Regions from separate parts of the Methylosinus sp. RM1 genome, predicted to be linked through region 2. Evidence: predicted binding sites of a transcription regulator. Region 2 holds the regulator's gene; the other holds the start of a gene.
What was found. Region 2 encodes LexA, which represses DNA repair genes until DNA is damaged. Its sites were predicted from a motif close to TGTTCNNNNTGTGTTCNG; they were not measured.

Region 1 (7,912 bases), on a different contig from region 2:
TGAAATCGGTGGCGACGAGCTTCGACATGGCGGCTACTCTCTACTGAATGGTTGAGGGACGCTCGAGGAATGCGTGCATTTGATTTAAAGTCTCCCTTACCCGGGTAAACTATTCGTAAAATCGCGGAGCCCTTCGGGCGTCTTCCACATGCCCCCGTGGATGAGCCGCGCCGCGATCGATGCTATGATCGCCTCATGCTGCGCCATATCCCAGAAGAGCCCGTCTCCAACGCCGCGGTCTGGTGCCGGCGGCTCGCTGTTTTCTCTCTGCCGGTGGCGGCGATCGCCGTGATCCTCGCGCGCGCCAATGCCGTGGAGCCGCAGGCCTCGCTCGCTGTGCTCGGCGGCGCGATCGTAGTGGCGCTCGTCGCGCTGCTGCTGTTTCTCGCCGCCTGCGTCGTCATCTGGCAGGAGGGCCGGCGCGGGCTGGGCGCGGCGCTCGGCGGCGCCTTTCTCGCCGCGGTGACGCTCGGCTATCCGGCCTATCTCGCGGTCCAGGCCGTGCGCCTGCCGGTGCTCTCGGACGTCTCGACCGACACGGCCGATCCGCCGCGCTTCTCCACCTCGCGCGCGGCCGTGGCGGCGCGCGCCGGCTTCACGCCCGCCGGCTTCGACGCCGACACTGCGGAGCGGCAGAGGGACGGCTATCCCGACATAGAGCCGATCGTCGTCGATCTCGAGCCGGACGAGGCCTATCAGCTGGTGCTGGAGACGGCGCAGAGCCGCGGCTGGCGCGTCATAGACCAGCGCCCGCCCGGCGGTCGCTCCGGCGTCGGCCATCTCGATTTTCTCGACCGCACATTGGTGATGGGCTTTGCCGACGACATCGCTGTGCGCCTGCGTCCGCTCGCCGGCCAGACGCGCATCGACGTGCGCTCCGCCTCGCGCTACGGGCGCCATGATTTCGGTGCCAACGCCAAGCGCATCCGGCAATTCGCCGAGGAACTGCAAGCGGGGCTGAACGAGAAGTGAGCGCTACTCCCGCACCGTGAAATACCGCGCCTCCAATGTCGCCGGCCCGTCGCAGCGGGCGAGGCCGCGCTCGATCAAATCTTCGAGATGGGCGAAGACGGAGAGCGCCGCCGCCCTCTGCAAGCTCGCGTCGAAGCCCTCGTAAATGCGCGCGACCATGGCGGCGATCGTCTCGTCGCCGGCCTCTAGCCGCTCGAGGATGGCGGCCTCGCGCTGCCGGCGATGGTGGAGCAGGGCGCGCAAATAGCGCTGCGGCTCCTTTACCGGTCCGCCATGCGCCGGCCAATAGAGGCGATCATCGCGCCAGCGCAGCTTTTCCAGCGAGGCGAAATACTCGCTCATGGAGCCGTCCGGCGGCGCGATGACGGTCGTCGCCCAGCCCATCACATGATCGCCGGTGAAGAGCGTCGCCTCCTCGGCCAGCGCGAAGCAGAGATGATTGGTCGTATGGCCCGGCGTCGCGACGGCCTCGATGGCGAGGCCGCCGAAGCTCAACTGGCCGCCATCGGCGAGGAGAATGTCCGGCGCGTAGCTTTTGTCATGCGAGGCGTCGAGGCCGGGGCCTGTGACCGCGAGATCGGGCGGCGGCGCATAGGGCGCGCAGCCGGCGATGGTCGCGCCGGTCCTCTCCGCCAGAATGCGCGCGGCCGGCGAATGATCGCGATGCGTATGGGTGACGAGCAGATAGCGCAACGTCTCGCCGTGAATGGCGGCGAGCAGCGCCTCCATGTGCGAGGCGTCCGCGGGGCCGGGGTCGATGATCGCCACCTCGCCTTCGCCGATGATGTAGCTGCATGTGCCCGTATAGGTGAAGGCGCCGGGATTGGGCGCGACGATGCGGCGTGTCGCCGGCGACACCCGTTGCAGCGCGCCCGGCGGAGAGTCGAAGGTGGTGAGAAAATCATCTGGGCTCATTGAAAATTGCGTCCCTTCGGCATGGCCTCGCGCGCCTTGGCGCCGCGCGATTGCTCGAGCAGGCGCAGATCGGCCGTCAGATCCTCGATCTTCTGCGCGATCACATGGACGACGCCGGATTCGTTCTGCACGCGCCCCGAGACCGACACCAGCCGCGCGCCGATGACCTCGGGCCGCTGTCGCTCGAACAGTTTCGGCCAGACGACGATATTGGCGATTCCGGTCTCGTCCTCGATCGTCATGAAGATCACGCCGCTCGCCGAGCCCGGCCGCTGCCGCACCAGCACGAGGCCGGCGACGGTCACGCGCGCCCCCTCGGCGGCCGGCCGGCGTTGCGCGAAATCTCGATGAAGCGCCGAGCTTGCTCCCTCTCCCGCTCGCGGGGGAGGGTTGGGGAGGGGGCCGCCGCCGAGCGCCGCACAAGGCATGATTCCCTTGGCGTCGAGCCGCGCGCGGAGAAACGCCATCGGATGCGCCTTCAGCGACAGCGACAGAAAACGATAATCCTCCACCACCTCCGCCCCGAGCGGCATGGGCGGGAGGTTCGCGTCCTCCTCCTGCGGCGCGAAGGAGAGCGCACGTAAGAGCGGCAGATCGTCCTTGTCGCCGGCGCGGTTGAGCGCCTGCACGGCCCAGAGCGCGTCGCGGCGCGGCAGGCCGAGCGAGGCGAAGGCGCCGGCCTCCGCCAAACGCTCCAGCGTCGCCGGCTCGAGCCCGCCGCGCAGCCACAGATCGCGCACGGAATCATAGCCGGCGCCGCGCTTCGCCACGAGGCGCTTCATATCCGCCTCGCGCAGGCCGATGATCTGGCGGAAGCCGAGCCGCACGTCATGCCTCGCGCGAATGTCGCTCACCATGGAGGCGTGGCGCGGATGCAGCGGCGTCGCCTCCGCGCGCGTCTCCAGCGTGCAGTCCCAAGCGGAGAAATTCACATCGACCTCATGCACGCCGACGCCATGCTCCTGCGCATCGCGCACGATCTGCGCCGCCGCATAGAAGCCCATGGGCTGCGAATTCAACAAGGCGCAGCAGAACACGTCCGGGTAGCGGCATTTGAGCCAGGCGGAGGCGTAGACGAGCAGGGCGAAAGAGGCCGCGTGACTCTCGGGGAAGCCATAGGAGCCGAAGCCTTCGATCTGTCCCCAGCAGCGCTCGGCGAATTCGCGGCTATAGCCGCGCGCCTCCATGCCGGCGAGCATTTTGGCGCGGAAGGTTCCGATCGTGCCGACGCGCTTGAACGTCGCCATGGCGCGGCGCAGCCGGTCCGCCTCATCCGGCGTGAAGCCGCCGGCGACAATGGCGATGCGCATCGCCTGCTCCTGGAACAAAGGCACGCCGAGCGTCTTGCGCAGCACCTCCTCGAGTTCCGCCGAGGGAAAGGAGACCTCCTCCTTGCCGATGCGACGGCGCAGATAAGGATGCACCATATCGCCCTGAATGGGGCCGGGGCGCACGATCGCCACCTCTATGACGAGATCGTAGAATTCGCGTGGCTGCAGCCGCGGCAGCATGGACATTTGCGCGCGGCTCTCGATCTGGAACACGCCGATCGTGTCGGCGCGCGAGATCATGTCATAGACACTCTCCTCCTCCGCGGGGATCGACGCGAGGCGATGCACGACGCCATAGCGCTCGGCCAGCAGAGCGAGGCCCTTGCGCAGGCAGGTGAGCATTCCGAGCGCCAGCACGTCGATCTTCAATATGCGCAGCGCGTCGAGATCGTCCTTGTCCCATTCGATCGTCGTGCGGCCTTCCATGGCGGCGGGCGCGAGCGGGACGATCTCGTCGAGCCGATCGCGCGTGATGACGAAGCCGCCCGTATGCTGCGAGAGATGGCGCGGAAAGCCGGTCAGCTCGCGCGTCAGCTCCAGCGCCTTGGCGAGGCGCGGCTCGCGCTCACCCTCCCCTTTAGGGGGAGGGTCGGCCGGCGATAGCCGGACGGGGTGGGGTTCAACGGCAGAGACTTGGGGTTTCACCCCCTCCCGATCGCCTTCGGCGCTCGACCTCCCCCCTCGAGGGGGAGGTGGGGACGCCTCTCCTTGCGCTATTCCTCCCCACACATTGTTCGAGAGCCGCGAGACGACGTCGGCCGAAAGGCCGAAAGCCTTGCCGACCTCGCGAATGGCCGAACGCGAGCGATAGGAGACGACCGTCGCCGTGAGTCCGGCGCGCTCGCGGCCATAGCGCGCGTAGATATATTGCATCACCTCCTCGCGCCGCTCATGCTCGAAATCGACGTCGATATCTGGCGGCTCGTTGCGCGCGGCGGAGACGAAGCGCTCGAAGAGGAGATCATGCTTCGTCGGATCGACCTCGGTGACGCCGAGGCAGAAGCAGACGACGGAATTGGCGGCCGAGCCGCGCCCCTGCGCGAATATGTCCTTCGAATGCGCGAAGCGGACAATGTCGTGCACGGTGAGAAAGTAAGCGGCGTAGCCGAGCTCTGCGATCAGCTGCAGCTCATGGCGCAGCAGCGTCTCGACCTGATCGGGAACGCCGCCCGGATAACGCGTCCGCGCGCCGTCTCGCGCGTAAAATTCGAGCGCCTCCTGCTCGCTGGAAAATCCCTCGCGCAGCTCGCTCGGATAATTATGCGCCAGCGCGTCGAGACGGAAGGATAGGCCTTCCAGAAAGCGCGCCGTCTCCTCGACCGCCTGCGGCGCCTGCGTGAATAGTCGCGCCATTTCCGCTCCGCTCTTCAGCGCGCGCTCGGCGTTGGCGGAGAGCAGATAGCCGGCGTTGTCGAGCGTCGTCTTCTCGCGCACGCAAGCGAGAACGTCGGCGAGCGGGCGTCGCTCGGGGACATGCATGTTCGGCTCATTCACCGCGATGAGCGGCAGGCCGGTCTCGCGCGAGAGCGCGATGCGGCGGGCGAGGGCGGCGCGCATGTCGACGCCATAGAGCGCGGTCGCCGCCAGCCACATCCGCTCGTCGGCCGCAGCGAGCAGGGCAGGGGGAAGGGCCGCGCCCTCCATGAGGATGAGCTGCTGATCTTCGGCGAATTCTAAGAGATCGTCGAGGAAAAGGCGGCACTCGCCCTTCTGCGCGCGCAAATTGCCGCGCGTCAGCAGCCGGCAGAGACGCCCGTAAGCGGCGCGGTCCTTCGGATAGCAGAGAATATCCGGCGTCTCGTCGGCGAAGACGAGCCGCGCGCCTATGGCGAGACGAAAGCCGGGCGCTTCGGCCGCGTGCTCGCGCAGATAGGAATGAGCGCGCACGACGCCGGCGAGCGAATTGCGATCGGCCACGCCTATGCCGACATGGCCGAGCGCCATCGCTCGCGCGACCATCTCCTCGGGATGCGAGGCGCCGCGCAGGAAGGAGAAGTTCGTCGTCGTCGCGAATTCGGCGTAGCGGGGCATCGCAAGCTCGGGCGCGCATTTTGTTCACGTATTGTCCTGCATTTCCCGAGCATGGGCAAGTGGCGCGCGCGTCGCGAGGCGGCGATGCTCGATCGTCGTCGCAACTGTCGCAAAACTGCGACGATCAAAGACGCGTCGCGGTTTCGCGATCTGGCGAAGGCGCGCGCATTCGTGGAACCTCCGTTGCGAGCGGCGTCGCGGCCGCTGCATGAGCTCGCGACAGACGGCGCGCGGTTTCCCGGGCCGTCGCCGTCTGTCGCGAAGAAAACGTAAGCTTAAAAAACGTCGGGCTGCGGAGGGAATGAATGCAGATGAGAAAATTCCGACTGTCGATGACCGTCGGCGCGTTCGCGCTCGCGGCGAGCGGCGCCTTTGCGGATACGCTGCTCGAGCTGCAGAAGGACGCGCGGCAATGGGTGTCGCCGACGGGAGATTACGCCAATCGTCGTCATTCGGCGTTGAAGCAGATCACCACCGCGAATGTGCACAAGCTCTCTGTCGATTGGCAATTTTCGACCGGCGTTCTGCGCGGTCACGAAGGGGCGCCGCTCGTCATTCACGATGTGACGATTCCGGCGGCCGCCGACAAGGACGGCAAGACGAAGTCCGCCTATGTCACCGATGTGATGTATCTGCACACGCCGTTTCCGAATGTCGTCTATGCGCTCGATCTGCGAGACCCGGATCATAAGGTGCTGTGGAAATATGCGCCGCAGCAGGACGCCTCCGTCGTTCCGGTGATGTGCTGCGACACGGTCAATCGCGGTCTCGCCTATGGCGACGGCAAGATTTTTCTCGCGCAGGCCGACACGACTCTCGTAGCGCTCGATGCGGCGACGGGCGCGTCTTCCGGCGAGGGCAAGGACAGACCGATCTGGTCTGTCAAATTCGGCGATCCGTCGAAGGGCGAGACCTCCACGGCGGCGCCGCATGTGTTCAAGGACAAGGTGCTCGTCGGCAACGCCGGCGGCGAATATGGCGTGCGCGGCCATATCAGCGCTTATGACGTCAAGACCGGCGCGCTGCTGTGGCGCGGCTATTCGACCGGGCCGGACGAAGAGACGTTGATCGACCCCGAGAAGACGACCCATCTCGGCAAGCCCGTGGGCAAGGACTCCGGGATCAACACTTGGCAAGGCGATCAGTGGAAGCTGGGCGGCGGCACGACATGGGGCTGGTACAGCTATGATCCGGAGCTCGATCTGATCTATTACGGCTCCGGCAACCCCTCGACATGGAATCCCGTGCAGCGTCCCGGCGACAATCGCTGGTCGATGACGCTCTGGGCGCGCGATCTCGACACGGGCAAGGCGAAATGGGTCTATCAGACGACGCCGCACGACCAATGGGATTATGACGCGGTCAATGAGATCGTGCTCGTCGATCAGGAGATCGGCGGCAAGAAGACGAAGACCGCCGTTCATTTCGATCGCAACGGCTTCGCCTACACGCTCGATCGCACAAATGGCGAATTGCTCGTCGCCGAGAAATTCGATCCGGCGGTCAATTGGGCCAAGAAGATCGACCTCGACAAGAAGTCGAAAACCTATGGCCGTCCGATCCTCGACGAGCGCTTCTCGACCGAGGCGCATGGCGAGGACGAGACGACGCGCGGCGCCTGTCCGACGACTCTCGGCTCGAAGGACGAGCAGCCGGCGAGCTATGATCCGAGCACGGGCCTCTTCCTCGTGCCGACGAACCATGTCTGCATGGATTTCGAGCCGTTTCGCGTCAGCTATTCCGCCGGCCAGCCCTATGTCGGCGCGACGGTGGAAATGTTCCCGGCCGATCGCGACAAGGGCGAGACGCATACGGGCAATTTCATCGCCTGGGACGCGAAGACCGGAAAGATCGTCTGGGCGAACAAGGAGCAATTCTCCGTGTGGTCGGGCGCCGTCTCGACCGATGGCGGCGTGACCTTCTACGGAACGCTGGAAGGCTATCTCAAGGCGGTCGACACAAAGACCGGCAAGGAGCTGTTCCGGCGCAAGACGCCCTCCGGCATCATCGGCAATGTCATCACCTATGAGGTCGGCGGCAAGCAATATGTCGCCGTGCTCTCGGGCGTCGGCGGCTGGGCCGGCATCGGCCTCGCGGCTGGCCTCACCAAAAGCAGCGACGGTCTCGGCGCGGTCGGCAATTATCGCAGCCTGTCGAATTACACCGCGCTCGGCGGCGTGCTCACCGTCTTCGCTCTGCCGGACTGACCGGCGTGCGCCCGGCGGCGCTCAGTCGCCGGGCGTCCCGCTCTGCTCTTCCTTCTTGCGCCGGCTCGCCTTCTTCGGCTCGCGCCGCGGGCCTTCCACCAGCCGCACCACCACGCCCCAGAGCGTGCGCACATCCTGCTCGGTCATGTTCATGCGGTGGAACATGTTGCGCAGATTGCGCGACATCACCGGCTTCTTCGTCTCGGGACGGAAGAATTGCCGCTCGTCGAGATGCTTCTCCAGATAGTCGAAGAAAGCGAGCGTCATCTCGCGGGTGGCGGGCGGCGAGCGCTCGGTGACGTCGAAGGGCAGCGTCTCGCCATGGGCGTGGCGGAACCATTCATAGCCGGTGAGCAGCACCGCCTGCGCCAGATTGAGCGAAGCATAGGCGGGATTGACCGGAAAGGTCAGAATCGAATCGGCGAGCGCGACATCGTCATTGTCGAGCCCTGTGCG
Region 2 (12,355 bases):
GCCTCGTCGCGCCGGGCGGATTGCTGCTGGTCATCGCCCGCGCCCGCGACGAGGGCCAGGAGGTGGGCGGCCCGCCCTGGCCGCTGCCGCCGAGCCGCATGGAAGCGCTCGCCGTGGGCGGCTTGCGTTGCGAGACGCTCGAGGATATTTCCGCGACGAACGCCATGGTCCGCCATTGGCGCGCGGCCTTCCGCCGGGACGGCTGACGGGACGGGAGCGAAATGACCGACGCGCCGCTACTCTCGATCAAAGGCGCGTCCAAGCGCTTCGGCGCGTTCGCGGCGCTCGAGGACGTGTCGCTCGAGGTGGGCGCCGGCGAGTTTTTCGCGCTGCTCGGCCCCTCTGGCTGCGGCAAGACCACGCTGATGCGCCTCGTCGCCGGCTTCGAGACCTTGGACGCCGGCCGCATCGAGATCGGCGGCGCCGATATGAGCGGCGCGCCGCCGCATCGGCGGCCGGTCAATCTCATGTTCCAATCCTACGCGCTGTTTCCGCATCTCTCGGTGTTCGAGAACATCGCCTTCGGCCTGCGCCGGCAGGGCAAGGGCAGAGCGGAGATCGCCGCCCGCGTCGCCGAGCTGCTGCAGATCGTGCGGCTCGAGGGCGTCGAGACGCGCCGGCCCGACCTTCTCTCCGGCGGCCAGCGCCAACGCGTGGCGCTCGCGAGAGCCCTCGCGCCCGGCCCGCGACTGCTGCTGCTCGACGAGCCCTTGGGCGCGCTCGATCGCCAATTGCGCGAGGAGACGCAATTTCAGATCAAGGAAATCCAACGCCGGCTGAAGACGAGCTTCGTCGTCGTCACGCACGATCAAGACGAGGCGCTGGTGATGGCCGATCGCATCGCCGTGATGCGCGCCGGCCGCATAGAGCAGATCGGCGCGCCGACAGAGGTCTATGAGCGCCCCGCGACGCGCTTCGTCGCCGGCTTCATCGGCCAGATGAATTTCCTCGAGGGCCACATCGAGAACGGCGCCTTCGTCGGCCCCTTCGGCCGTCTGCCGGTGGAAGGCGGCGGTCTCTCGCAAGGCGCGAAAGCCGTGCTCGCCGTGCGGCCGGAGCGGATCGCCATCGCGCCGGCGACCGATGAAAACGCAGGCTTGGACGGCGTGGTGGAAGACGTCGCCTTTCGCGGCGAGACGACGCATTTCCGCCTGCGCCTGCCGGGCGGCGAGGCCTTGCGCGTCTCGCGCGGCGCCAACAGCGGCGCGCCTTTTTGCGTCGGCGATGCGGCGCGCATCTCCATCGCGCCCGAAGCCGGGCGCATTTTCGCGAGCGAATGATGCCGGAGGGCGGCAAAAGACGCAGGCTCACGCGCGGCGAGATGCTGGTCATCGCCGCGCCTTACGCCTGGATCACGCTGTTCTTCCTCGCGCCCTTCGCGCTGATCGTCAAAATTTCGCTGTCGCATCCGGCGCAGACGCGCCCGCCCTATGAGCCCGTCTTCGAGGGCGCCGGCCTCGCCGGCTTTTTCGAGAAGCTCTCGCAGCTCGGCCTCGACGCCTATCGCGGCCTCGCCGAGGATTCGCTCTATCTCGACTCCTATCTCTCCTCGCTGACCATCGCCGGCGTCGCGACGCTGATCTGCCTTCTCATCGCCTATCCTTTCGCGCTCGCCATAGCGCGCGCGCCGCGCCGCTTGCGCCCCGTGCTGATCGGCTTCGCCGTTGCGCCCTTTTGGACGAGCTTTCTGATCCGCGTCTATGCCTGGATCACGCTGCTGAAGGACGAAGGGATCATCAATCATGCATTGATGGCGCTCTGCCTCATCGACGCGCCGCTGCCCATGTTCGCGACCAGCGGCGCGGTGGTCGTCGGCATCGTCTATTCCTATCTGCCCTTCATGCTGCTGCCGCTCTATGCGGCGATCGAGAGACAAGACGCGTCGCTACGCGAGGCCGCCGCCGATCTCGGCGCGACGCCTTTCCAAGTCTTTCTGCATGTCACTTTGCCACTGTCGCGACGCGGAATCATCGCCGGCGCACTGCTCGTATTCATTCCCTCGGTCGGCGAATTCGTCATTCCCGATCTGCTCGGCGGCTCCGACACTCTGATGATCGGCCGCACGCTCTGGAATGATTTCTTCGCCAATCGCGATTGGCCGGCGGCCTCCGCCGCGGCGGTGGCGCTGCTAGCGCTGCTGCTCGTCCCCATTCTTCTCTATGAGCGCGCGCAATTGCGCGAGGGCGAGCGATGAGCGGCGCGCGTCTTCTGCGCCTCGCCGCGCTTTTGCTCGGCTTCGGCTTTCTCTATGGGCCGATCGCCATATTGGCGACGATGAGCTTCAACGCCTCGCGGCTGGTGACAGTGTGGGGCGGCTTCTCCACCAAATGGTACGCCGCCCTCCTCCATGACGAGCAAATGTTGCGCGCCGCGCAGATCAGCCTCTCCGCCGCGGCGCTGTCCGCGCTGATCGCGACGATCAACGGATTGCTGGCGGCGCTGGCGCTGGCGCGTTTCGGCGGCTTCCGCTCGCGCACGCTCTTCGCGGGCTCCATCTATGCGCCGCTGGTGATGCCGGAAGTGGTGCTCGGCCTCGGGCTGCTGCTGGTCTTCGTCGCCTTCGACGTCGAGCGGGGCTTTCTCACCCTGGTGCTGGCGCACGCCTCCTTCACAATGTGCTTCGCCACTGTGATGATCCACGCCGCGCTGAAAGGCTGCGACCGCACGCTCGAGGAGGCGGCGATGGATCTCGGCGCGACGCCGGTGCGCGCCTTCGCGCTCGTCACTTTGCCGCTGATCGCGCCCTCCGTCGTCAGCGCCTATCTCCTCGCCTTCATCATCTCGCTCGACGATCTCGTGATCGCGAGCTTCACCACCGGCCCCGGCGCCACCACCTTGCCGATGCGCATCTACTCGCAAGTGCGGCTCGGCGTGTCACCGGAGGTCAACGCCATCTCGACGCTGCTGCTCGGCTTCGTGGCCGTCGCGCTCGGTCTCTCGGCGCTGCTCACGCGCGGGCGCGCCAAGGGCGGCGGGGCGGGGTGAGGCCGCCCTTCATGCCGTCGCGCTTTTCCTCGCATTTTCTTGAATGAGATCGAACACACGCCGCGCATCGTCGATCATCAGAAATTGCGGCGTGGGATCGAGCGCGGGCGTCAAATCCGTCCAGCCTCGGTTTCCCCACACGGGCGCCGGGACGCCGAAACGGATGGAGCCGCTTCCGTCGACGCGCTCGTTCAAATCGACCGCCGGCAGCCGGTCGAGCGCGAGCGCCGTGAATCGTCCGAAAGGCTCCGGTCGCATGATCAAAATGCGCAAATTCGTGACGGCATAGCGCATATCGCTCCTGAGCCAAGCGTCGAACAGGAATCTACCGAAGACGAAATAGAGCCCCATGCAGACAAAGAAACCGCCCACGGTAATGAAGAACCAGGGCGCGTTCATCCGGCCGGCGGAAATCGTCCAGAACACTGCGAAGCCACACCAGAGCAGGCTGAAGGGGATCAGAAAAACGTCGCGATTACGCAGCGACAGGCCGCAAGCCGGCTGGCCCGACCAGAGAACACGCTCCCCGTCGAGCAGGCGATTTGAGAAAAATTCGTCAGTCATGTGCGCCACTTCGAAACCGAGGATGGACGCCGCGTTTTATAGCAGAAGCGCTCGGTTGCCGTCACCGTCGACGACTGGTTCGAGACGTCCTCTCACCGCTCCTTCGCCGCGCCCGCCTCCGGCTCCACGCGCGGCAGCAGCGGCGCGGCGGCGCCGGAGCGCTTGATCAGCGCGGCGGCGTCCGGCGCGAAGACGGGATCGTCCCAGGCGCCGGAGAGATCGAAGCCGATCTGCACGCCCTTCTCGCGCGGCTTGCCAGCGGCGTCGGCCTCATTGGCCTGCGCCTTCATCGCGAGGCTGCGCTCCGGGATGCGCGCCTGGCCGGCGAAGGCCAGCGCGAAGCCCGGCCCATGCGCTTGGCCATCCTCTATATTCGCGGTTCCCTTGACGATTTTGATGGTCGCGCTGGCGCGATCCACCAGCGAGTGACCGGAGCGAATGTCCATCGCGCTCGACAAGGGCCGTTTGTCGATGCGGCGGAGCGCGCGCTCCAGGTCTATGCCGTCGACCTCGCCCTCACTCAGCGTGAGGGTGGCGCGGCCGTCGAGATCGCGCATGAGCTGCGAGACGCTGTCGCCAGTGGCGTCGAGCGTGAAATTGGCGTCCAGCGCGCCGCCGAGATCGGGCCGCGCGGCGGCGTCCCAGGCGAGCGCGCCGGCGTCGACGCCGGTCAGCTGCGCATTGGCGTGGAATTCCAGCGCGCCCGCCGCATTGGCGGCGAAAATGGCGCGGCCCTTCACGGTTCCCTTATAAGCCGCCGCCTCGGCGAGGGCGAGCTCGAGCCGGCCGCCGCGCAGCAGCAAGGACAGAGCGGCGTCCTCGAGATTGAGCCGCAGAACGCGGGCGCGCGTCGCCGAAAGGCGCAGATCGACATCGGCGTTCTGAATATCCGGCAAAACGAAAGCGTCGCGGCTCCACTGGCCGTCGGCGCCGGAGAGCGGCGGCAGATCGGCGACCATCGGCTTCAGCGACACGTAATTGCTGGCGAGCGTCGCATGGACGATCGGCTTGTCGCCCTCGTGGCGCAGACCGAAGGAGCCCTCGAATTCATTGTCGTCGGCCGAGAGCTTCAGATCGGTGAGCTGGAAATCGCGCAGGCCGACGCTGGCTTTGGCGGAAAGCTGGACATTCTCGAAAGGCCCGGGCAGCGGCGCGCTCACATTGGCGAGGGCGAGCGCATGGCGCAGCGAGGGCGAGGAGGCGGTGAGCCGCCCCATATAGCGGGGCTTGGGGCCGAGCTGGCCGAAGCCCTCCGCCTCCGCCCGCAAGCTGTCGGAATCGAGCCGCACGGTGACCGCCGTCTGCTCGCCACGCAGAAGGGCGCCGGGCTTGAGCACCCACAGCGTGCCGCGCGGTCGCTCGCCGCGCCAGGAGAAGGCGATGTCGAGCGTCGCGGGCGAGCCGACCGTGCGCCAGTCGAGACTGGCCTCTATGTCGCGCAGTGTCTCTTCGCCGCCGGCATATTTGACATGGGCCACGCCGGAAACGATGGCGACGCCGCCGAGCCGGGCGCGATCGGCCTTTTCCGCCGCGGCAGTCGAGGGCCGCGCCGCCGCCGCGCGCACGGCGGCGCCCGCCGCGCTCATCGGCTTGCGGTCGAGATCGATCTCGATGGCGGGGCGAACGAGCTCTATGTCGGCGATCTCGAGACGGCCGGCGAGCAGCGGCAGCAGCAGCACATTGCCGTGCAATCGCTCCGCCTCGATGGTGAGCGCCGCGGTCGGGTCGGCGAAGGCGATGCTGTCTATGGTGATGTGCGGACGGGGCAGCACCGAGAAGGTCGAGCGCCCCTTGGCGGCGATGAAGAGACCAGAGGAGGAATTGAGCTGGCCGGAAATCTCCTCGAGCAGAGCGCTGGTGGAGAAGGTCCAGGGCGCGAGGGCCGCGCCGAGCGCCACCGCCACGACGGCGCCCATCACGATCAGCCAGCGCCGGGAAAGACGCGCGAAAGGCAGGCGGCGACCGAGGCTCGAGGGTTTCGATCCTTCGATTTCGCGCATTGGGCCGGTCGAGTGCGACATTCCATCGTCCATGCAGAAAGAGGCGGGGCAGAAAGAGGCGGGCCGGGCCGCACGGCCGCGCGCGACGGAGCGCGCTTCTTTCGAAAGGGCGGCCGCGCCGACAGGCCCGCGCGCCAATAGCGCGCGAGGCCGGACCATGGCGGCAAAGGGCGGCGAGATCGTGGCGGCGCGAGGCCCTCAGTATTTGCGCAGAAGGCTGACCAGACGGCCCTGGATGCGGACGCGATCCGGCCCGAAAATGCGCGTCTCATAGGCCGGATTGGCGGCCTCTAGCGCTATTGACGCGCCGCGCTTGCGCAGGCGTTTCAAAGTCGCCTCCTCGTCGTCGATGAGGGCGACGACGATATCGCCGGTGTCGGCGCTGTCCTGCTTTCTCACCACGACGACGTCGCCGTCGAGAATGCCGGCCTCGATCATCGAATCGCCGCGCACCTCGAGCGCGAAATGCTCGCCGCCGCCGAGCATGTCCGGCGGCAGGCTGATGGTGTGGCTGCGATTCTGCAGCGCGGAGATGGGCGTGCCGGCGGCGATGCGGCCCATGACCGGGATCGCCACCTGCTGATCGGACTCCGGCTCGCCGGCCGGGACGGGCCGCACGCGGCCGAGCGCGCCCTCTATGACCGAGGGCGAGAATTTGCCGCCGCGCGCGGCGACGCGGGGCGTCGCCGATTCGGGCAGGCGCAGCACCTCGAGCGCGCGGGCGCGATTGGGCAGACGGCGAATGAAGCCGCGCTCCTCGAGCGCGAGAATGAGCCTGTGAATGCCGGATTTGGAGCGCAGATCGAGCGCGTCCTTCATCTCGTCGAAGGAGGGCGGCACGCCGGTCTCCTTCAGGCGCTCATGGATGAAGCGCAGCAAATCGCTCTGTTTCTTGGTCAGCATGAGAGCCCCCTGGCGCCGCCCCGCCCGCGGCGCGCCACGTCCGAACCCGGCCATGATGGCGCGGGTTCATAAACAAATCATGAACGGGAGGATAGGCGTTCTCGGTGCGTTCCGCAAGGGCGTCATCATTCAACACCAATTAGCACCACAGCCCGTTTCTCAATCGATGTGCTTCGCAAAGACGGTCATAATCCCAAATGAGTGGAAATATTTGATTCCCCTCGACCAATGCGGATAGCGATTTACGCGGAGGCGGAATTAAAGTCTGAAACTTAGCAATTGACCAACGTTGAAAGTGCTCCCAACGCTCATCCTCATTCAACGGCCTATCAGGTAAATCGAACCATTCACCATTCTTCTCGTGATGTTTTCGGAGTTCCCAGACCGCAAAGTCCGCAGCCTGCATCGCCGGCAGGTCTCGAAAGGTTCTGGTCTTCGCTAAGGCTGTGATCGACATTCGATCAAAATCACCACGATTATACGAATCAAGATCTGCGTATCTCTTTGCCTCGCTAAGTTTAGAGTCAACTTTTTCTAGATGATCAAAGACAAGCTCAGAGCTTAGTTCTCCATACTCTCTTGCTACAACCACCATACAGCCATACGCTGCCAATGCGTACGGCTTCAGTCCGACGCCATGCTCACGGTTAAACCTCTCCAAATCCTCAAGACGAACGATTGAGGCGAAGAACTGGAGCCGGCTTTCATAAATTATTTCTGCGAGTTCATTGAGAAAGGCGCTCCACTCTGCTTGGTGTTCTTTGGAGGGCCACCACTTCGCGTAGACCCCTTTTGCCTCATTCGCTTCCTTCATATGCAGATAGGGAACACCATGCTTGGCAAGCGCGATCGGCCAATGGTGGTCAAAATATTCCCATCTATGATCTGCGCCGGCATAGCCACCAATTGCCCATACATCGTCGCGCCGGCTGTCATCAAACCAGCCCTTTATGGTAGCCGAAGCGCAATTACGGCGCGACGATGTATCGGTGGACAATCTGGTCAGCCCAATTCTTTGCGAACGCCGAATCGTTCGCCATGATCGACATAATATATTATTCTAATATTTGCGAGCCGCAGGCACAGTGGGCTGGATGGGCTTCCCGCCCATCTTTCATCTGCTCCCCTCACTGCGCCGCCGCCGCCTCCACGCCCAGCATCGGCCGCACATGCCGCGCGAAATCCTCTAGCGAGCGCAAGTTCTTCTCCGGATCCCGCGAGATCGGCTTCAGCAATATCGCCCGCGCGTCGGTCTCCTCGCGATAGGCGGCGATCTTCTCCGCCACTTCGTCGAAATCGCCGATCAGCGAGCGTTGCAGCAACCCCTCCTCGGTCAGCGAGGCCGGCGCCGCGCCGTCCTGGCGGGCGAAATTGCCGCGCATCCGCTCGGCGAAGCGGGAGAGGAAGGGAATGGCCTCGGCCAGCGCCTGCTCGCGGCGCGGCGCGGCGTAATAGAAGCGCGCCATGGTGAAGCGCGGATCGCCCTCCGCGCCTGCGGCCTCGCGATAGATGCGCAAGGTCTCCTTTATCTGCTCTATGGGGAAAGGCGGGCCGGCCATCACGCCATGGCCATTGCGCGCGGCGTAGCGAATCGCTCCCGGCGTGGTGGTGGCGAGATAGGTGGGAATGGGCTTTTGCAGCGGGCGCGGCGTGAGGCTGAGGCCATTGGCCTCGTAATGCGCGCCGGTGAAAGTCACCCTGTCCTCATAGAGCAGGCGATTGACGAGGCCGAGCGCCTCCAGAGTCATCTCCCGCGTCGAATCCTTGCCGGCGCCGAAATGGCGGTTCTGCAATTCGAAAGGTCCGCCGCGCGCCACGCCGAAATCGAACCTGCCCTTGGAGAGAAGATCGATGGTGGCGACATCCTCCGCCACTTGAATGGGATTGCGGAAGGCGAGCAGCACCGCCGCCGAGCCGAGCCGAATCGTGCTCGTGACGCCGGCGAGATAGGAGAGAAGCGTGAGAATGGAGGGACAGGCGGCGTCCGGCTCGAAATGATGCTCGGCGACCCAGGCCTCCTCGAAGCCGAGCGCCTCGGCGTGGCGCACCAGCCGCGTCTGCGTCTCGAAGCAGCGCGCGAAATCCTGCTGCGGGTTTTCGTAAGTGGAGAAGACGCCGAACCGCATGGCGAGGGCCTCGAGATGCGCGCCGCCGCTCCCATGCGCGCCTTGGCTATATACGGCAGTTACATATTGTCATACAGAATATGGACGCAAAAGCCCGCCCGCAAGCGCAAAAACATTGGCGTCGCGCGCGAATTTCGGTCGGCCGATAGAAAGCTCTCGTCTAATCCGGCGGATGGGCGTCATAATAGAGAAATCAAATAAAGCGACGAGAAAAGCACATTGATCGACGATCGGCGCTGTGGCGATTTTCCGATAGAAAGAGTTGAAAAAGTCGCAGCCCTCGGCATTGTCTCTAGGAATAGCGGACGCTGCGGAAGCGGCGTTCGGGGGAACGCTCACGACGCCACGCGAAGCGCGGCTCGACTTTTGGAGGATTTGATGTCGGTAGCCGCAATGCCGTCCCGGCAATTTTTCAGCCGGGAGCGCTCCGTCGCAGCGCCCGGCTTCAATCGCTGGCTGGTGCCGCCGGCGGCTCTCGCCGTGCATTTGTGCATCGGCATGGCCTATGGATTCAGCGTGTTCTGGCTGCCGCTGTCGCGCGTCGTCGGCGGCGCCGAGCCCAAGGCCTGCCCCGCGGATATGGGCTTTTTCGCCACCGTCTTCGCCACGAGCTGCGATTGGAAGATCAGCATGCTCGGCTGGACCTTCACTTTGTTCTTCGTCTTTCTCGGCTCCTCGGCGGCGGTGTTCGGCCATTGGCTGGAGACCGCCGGCCCGCGCAAGGCGGGCCTCGCCGCGTCGGTGTGCTGGTGCGGCGGCCTGCTGATCTCGGCTGCCGGCGTCTATCTGCATCAAATCTGGATGCTGTGGCTCGGCTCCGGCGTCATCGGCGGCATCGGCCTCGGGCTCGGCTATATTTCGCCGGTCTCGACGCTCATCAAATGGTTCCCGGACCGGCGCGGCATGGCGACCGGCATGGCGATCATGGGCTTCGGCGGCGGCGCGATGATCGGCGCGCCGCTCGCCGACAGGCTGATGTCCTTTTACGCGACGCCCGGCTCGGTCGGCGTGTGGCAGACCTTCGTCACCATGGCGGCGATCTATTTCGTCTTCATGGTGGGCGGCTCGCTCGGCTATCGCGTGCCGCGCGAGGGCTGGAAACCGGAGGGCTGGGCGCCCACGACGGCCGCCAACAAGATGGTGACGAGCCGCCACGTCCATCTGAACGTCGCCTGGAAGACTCCACAATTCTGGCTGCTGTGGGCGGTGCTGATGCTCAATGTCAGCGCCGGCATCGGCGTGCTCGGCATGGCCTCTCCCATGCTGCAGGAAGTGTTCGGCGGCAAGCTCATCGGCCTCGACATCGGCTTTTCCGAGCTCGACGCGGCGCAAAAGGCGAAGATCGCCGCCATCGCCGCCGGCTTCACCGGCCTGCTCAGCCTCTGCAACATCGGCGGCCGCCTCGCCTGGGCGACATGGTCCGACAAGCTCGGCCGCAAGACGACCTATGCGATCTTCTTCATCCTCGGCATTATTCTCTATTCGGCCGCGCCCTTCGCCGCGCAGCAGGGCAATATCGTGCTCTTCGTGCTGTTCTTCTGCGTGATCCTGTCCATGTATGGCGGCGGCTTCGCGACCATTCCGGCCTATCTCGCCGATATTTTCGGCACGCATTATGTGGGCGCGATTCACGGCCGTCTGCTCACCGCCTGGTCGACGGCGGGCGTGCTCGGTCCGGTGCTGGTCAATTATCTGCGCGACTATCAGCTCGACCACGGCGTCGCGCGCGACGCGGTCTATAATCAGACCATGTATATTCTCGCCGGCCTGCTCATTCTCGGCCTTATCTGCGATCTCGCCGTGCGGCCGGTCGCCGAGAAGCTGTTCATGACCGACGAGGAGGTCGCCGCGGAGAAGAAGACCAGCGTCGCCGCCGTGGCGCAGGAAGAAAGAGAGCCGCACGCCGATTTCGAGGATTATGTCGAGGAGGGACAGGCGGCCGAAGCCGCCGCCGCCGAGGCGCGCCGCGCCGCCGCCGCGCAGAATGGCGGCTCGCGCATTCTGCTCTTCGCCGCCTGGGCCGCGGTCGGCATTCCGCTCGCCTGGGGCGTGTCGATCACGCTGCAGAAGACCTTCGTTCTCTTCCACTGACGGGGGCCTCATGTGCGCATTCTCCTCGTCGCCTCGCTGGCGCTCTGCGCCGGCGCGGCGCTGGCCGACGGCCCGCCGCCGGCCGTGCTGCAGAGCGAATTGAAATATGCGCCCGTGCCGATCTTTTCGGGCGTCACCGCCGCGCCGGTGAGCGGAACGGCGACGCAGCCGGGCGCGCTCTACGCGCTCTCGGTGAAATATGCGGCCGGCGCGAAATCGCCGCCGCATACGCATCCCGACGCGCGCCTGGTGACGGTGATCTCCGGGCGCTTCCACGCCGGCGTCGGCGGTGAATTCGACGAGAAATCGCTGCGCCTCCTCGGCCCTGGTGATTCCATCGTCGTGCCGGCGGAGACGGTTCATTTCGGCTGGGCGAAGGACGGCGAGGTCCTGCTGCTCGAGACCGGCGTCGGCCCTTCCGGCGCCAGCCTGTGGCCAAAGCCGGCTCCGCAGCGCTGATCGCCTTCTTGTCTTGCGCGTCTTCATGGTAGATCGAGCCACGAAGACGCGAAGGACAGGACGCTGCTCACCCTCCTCCATACGGCCGATTGGCATCTCGGCGCGCAGCTGCAAGGCTGGCCGCGCGAGGCGGAGCATCGCAAGGTCCTGCGCGCACTGGTCGCCATCGCCGCCGAGCGCCGCGTCGATGCGGTGATCGTCGCCGGCGATATTTTCGACAGCCTCAACCCTTCCGCCGAGGCGCAGAAGCTCCTCTACGACACGCTGAAGGACCTGCGCGCCGCCCTGCCCGCCGCGACCGTCGTCCTTCTCGCCGGCAATCACGATCCTGCCGGCCGCATAGAAGCGCCGCGCGCTCTGTTCGATCTCGTCAATGTCGCCGGCGTCGGCGTGATCGCGCGCAAGAATGGCGAGATCGACGCCGACGTGCATCTGGCGCCACTGCGCGGCGCCGGCGGCGCGGTCGAGGCGCATCTCCTCGCCGTACCCTATCCGCGCGCCGCCGATCTGCCGGTTCTGGAAGGCGAGAACGAGGGCTCGCCGGTCGTGCGCTCCGTGCGCGCGCTCTATGGCGAGCTGATCGCCGCGGCGCGGGCGCGCATCGGCGCGGCGCCGCTCATCGTCACCGGCCATTTGCATGTCGCCGGCGGCCTCGAATCGGAAGGCGCCGAGCGCCGCATTCTCGTCGGCGGCGAGCACGCCGTGCCGCCGGACATGTTTCCGCCGGATGTGGCCTATGTCGCGCTCGGCCATTTGCATCGGCCGCAGGCGATCGGGCGCGAGAACATCCGCTATTCCGGCTCGCTGTTTCCGCTCTCCAAGACCGAGATCGACTATCGTCACGGCGTGTCGATCGTCACGATTCGAGAGGCCGAGACGACGATCGAGCATGTCCCGCTGCCGCGTCCGACAGCCTGCCTGCGCATTCCGCCGCGCGGCGGAATGGCGCGGCAAGATGTCGAAGCCGCTTTCGCGGCGCTCGCCCTCGATCCGGCGACGCCTGCGGATGAGAAACCTTTTGTTCATCTGACCATCGCCGCCGACGGCCCGATCGTCGGCTTGGACGCCGAGATCGACGCCATAGCGGAGAAATTCCCGATCCGCCTCGCCTCACTCACCGTGGAGCGGCCGCAGCGCGCGGAAACAGAGGCGCCGGCGCCCGCCACGCTGCGCCTCTCGGAGCGGCAGCCGGTCGAGCTGTTCCGCGAGGCCTTCGCGCTCACCCAT

Region 1: a site for LexA is predicted at 5,271-5,288, ahead of dnaE (DNA polymerase III subunit alpha). Genes of this name have one in related genera too.

Annotation. Positions count from the first base shown of each region.
Region 1 is NZ_WOVC01000061.1:3,270-11,181, reverse strand. It holds gene FMZ75_RS20120 (hypothetical protein) at 1-28, opposite strand, end outside; gene FMZ75_RS20115 (DUF1499 domain-containing protein) at 196-972, shown strand; gene FMZ75_RS20110 (MBL fold metallo-hydrolase) at 976-1,887, opposite strand; gene dnaE (DNA polymerase III subunit alpha) at 1,884-5,249, opposite strand; gene FMZ75_RS20100 (methanol/ethanol family PQQ-dependent dehydrogenase) at 5,561-7,456, shown strand; gene FMZ75_RS20095 (RNA methyltransferase) at 7,478-7,912, opposite strand, start outside.
Region 2 is NZ_WOVC01000020.1:27,372-39,726, reverse strand. It holds gene FMZ75_RS14120 (bifunctional 2-polyprenyl-6-hydroxyphenol methylase/3-demethylubiquinol 3-O-methyltransferase UbiG) at 1-206, shown strand, start outside; gene FMZ75_RS14115 (ABC transporter ATP-binding protein) at 222-1,280, shown strand; gene FMZ75_RS14110 (ABC transporter permease subunit) at 1,277-2,194, shown strand; gene FMZ75_RS14105 (ABC transporter permease subunit) at 2,191-2,985, shown strand; gene FMZ75_RS14100 (PH domain-containing protein) at 2,995-3,549, opposite strand; gene FMZ75_RS14095 (AsmA family protein) at 3,642-5,549, opposite strand; gene lexA (transcriptional repressor LexA) at 5,748-6,452, opposite strand; gene FMZ75_RS14085 (hypothetical protein) at 6,592-7,449, opposite strand; gene FMZ75_RS14080 (LLM class flavin-dependent oxidoreductase) at 7,580-8,578, opposite strand; gene FMZ75_RS14075 (hypothetical protein) at 8,648-8,917, opposite strand; gene FMZ75_RS14070 (OFA family MFS transporter) at 8,957-10,669, shown strand; gene FMZ75_RS14065 (cupin domain-containing protein) at 10,682-11,128, shown strand; gene FMZ75_RS14060 (exonuclease SbcCD subunit D C-terminal domain-containing protein) at 11,192-12,355, shown strand, end outside.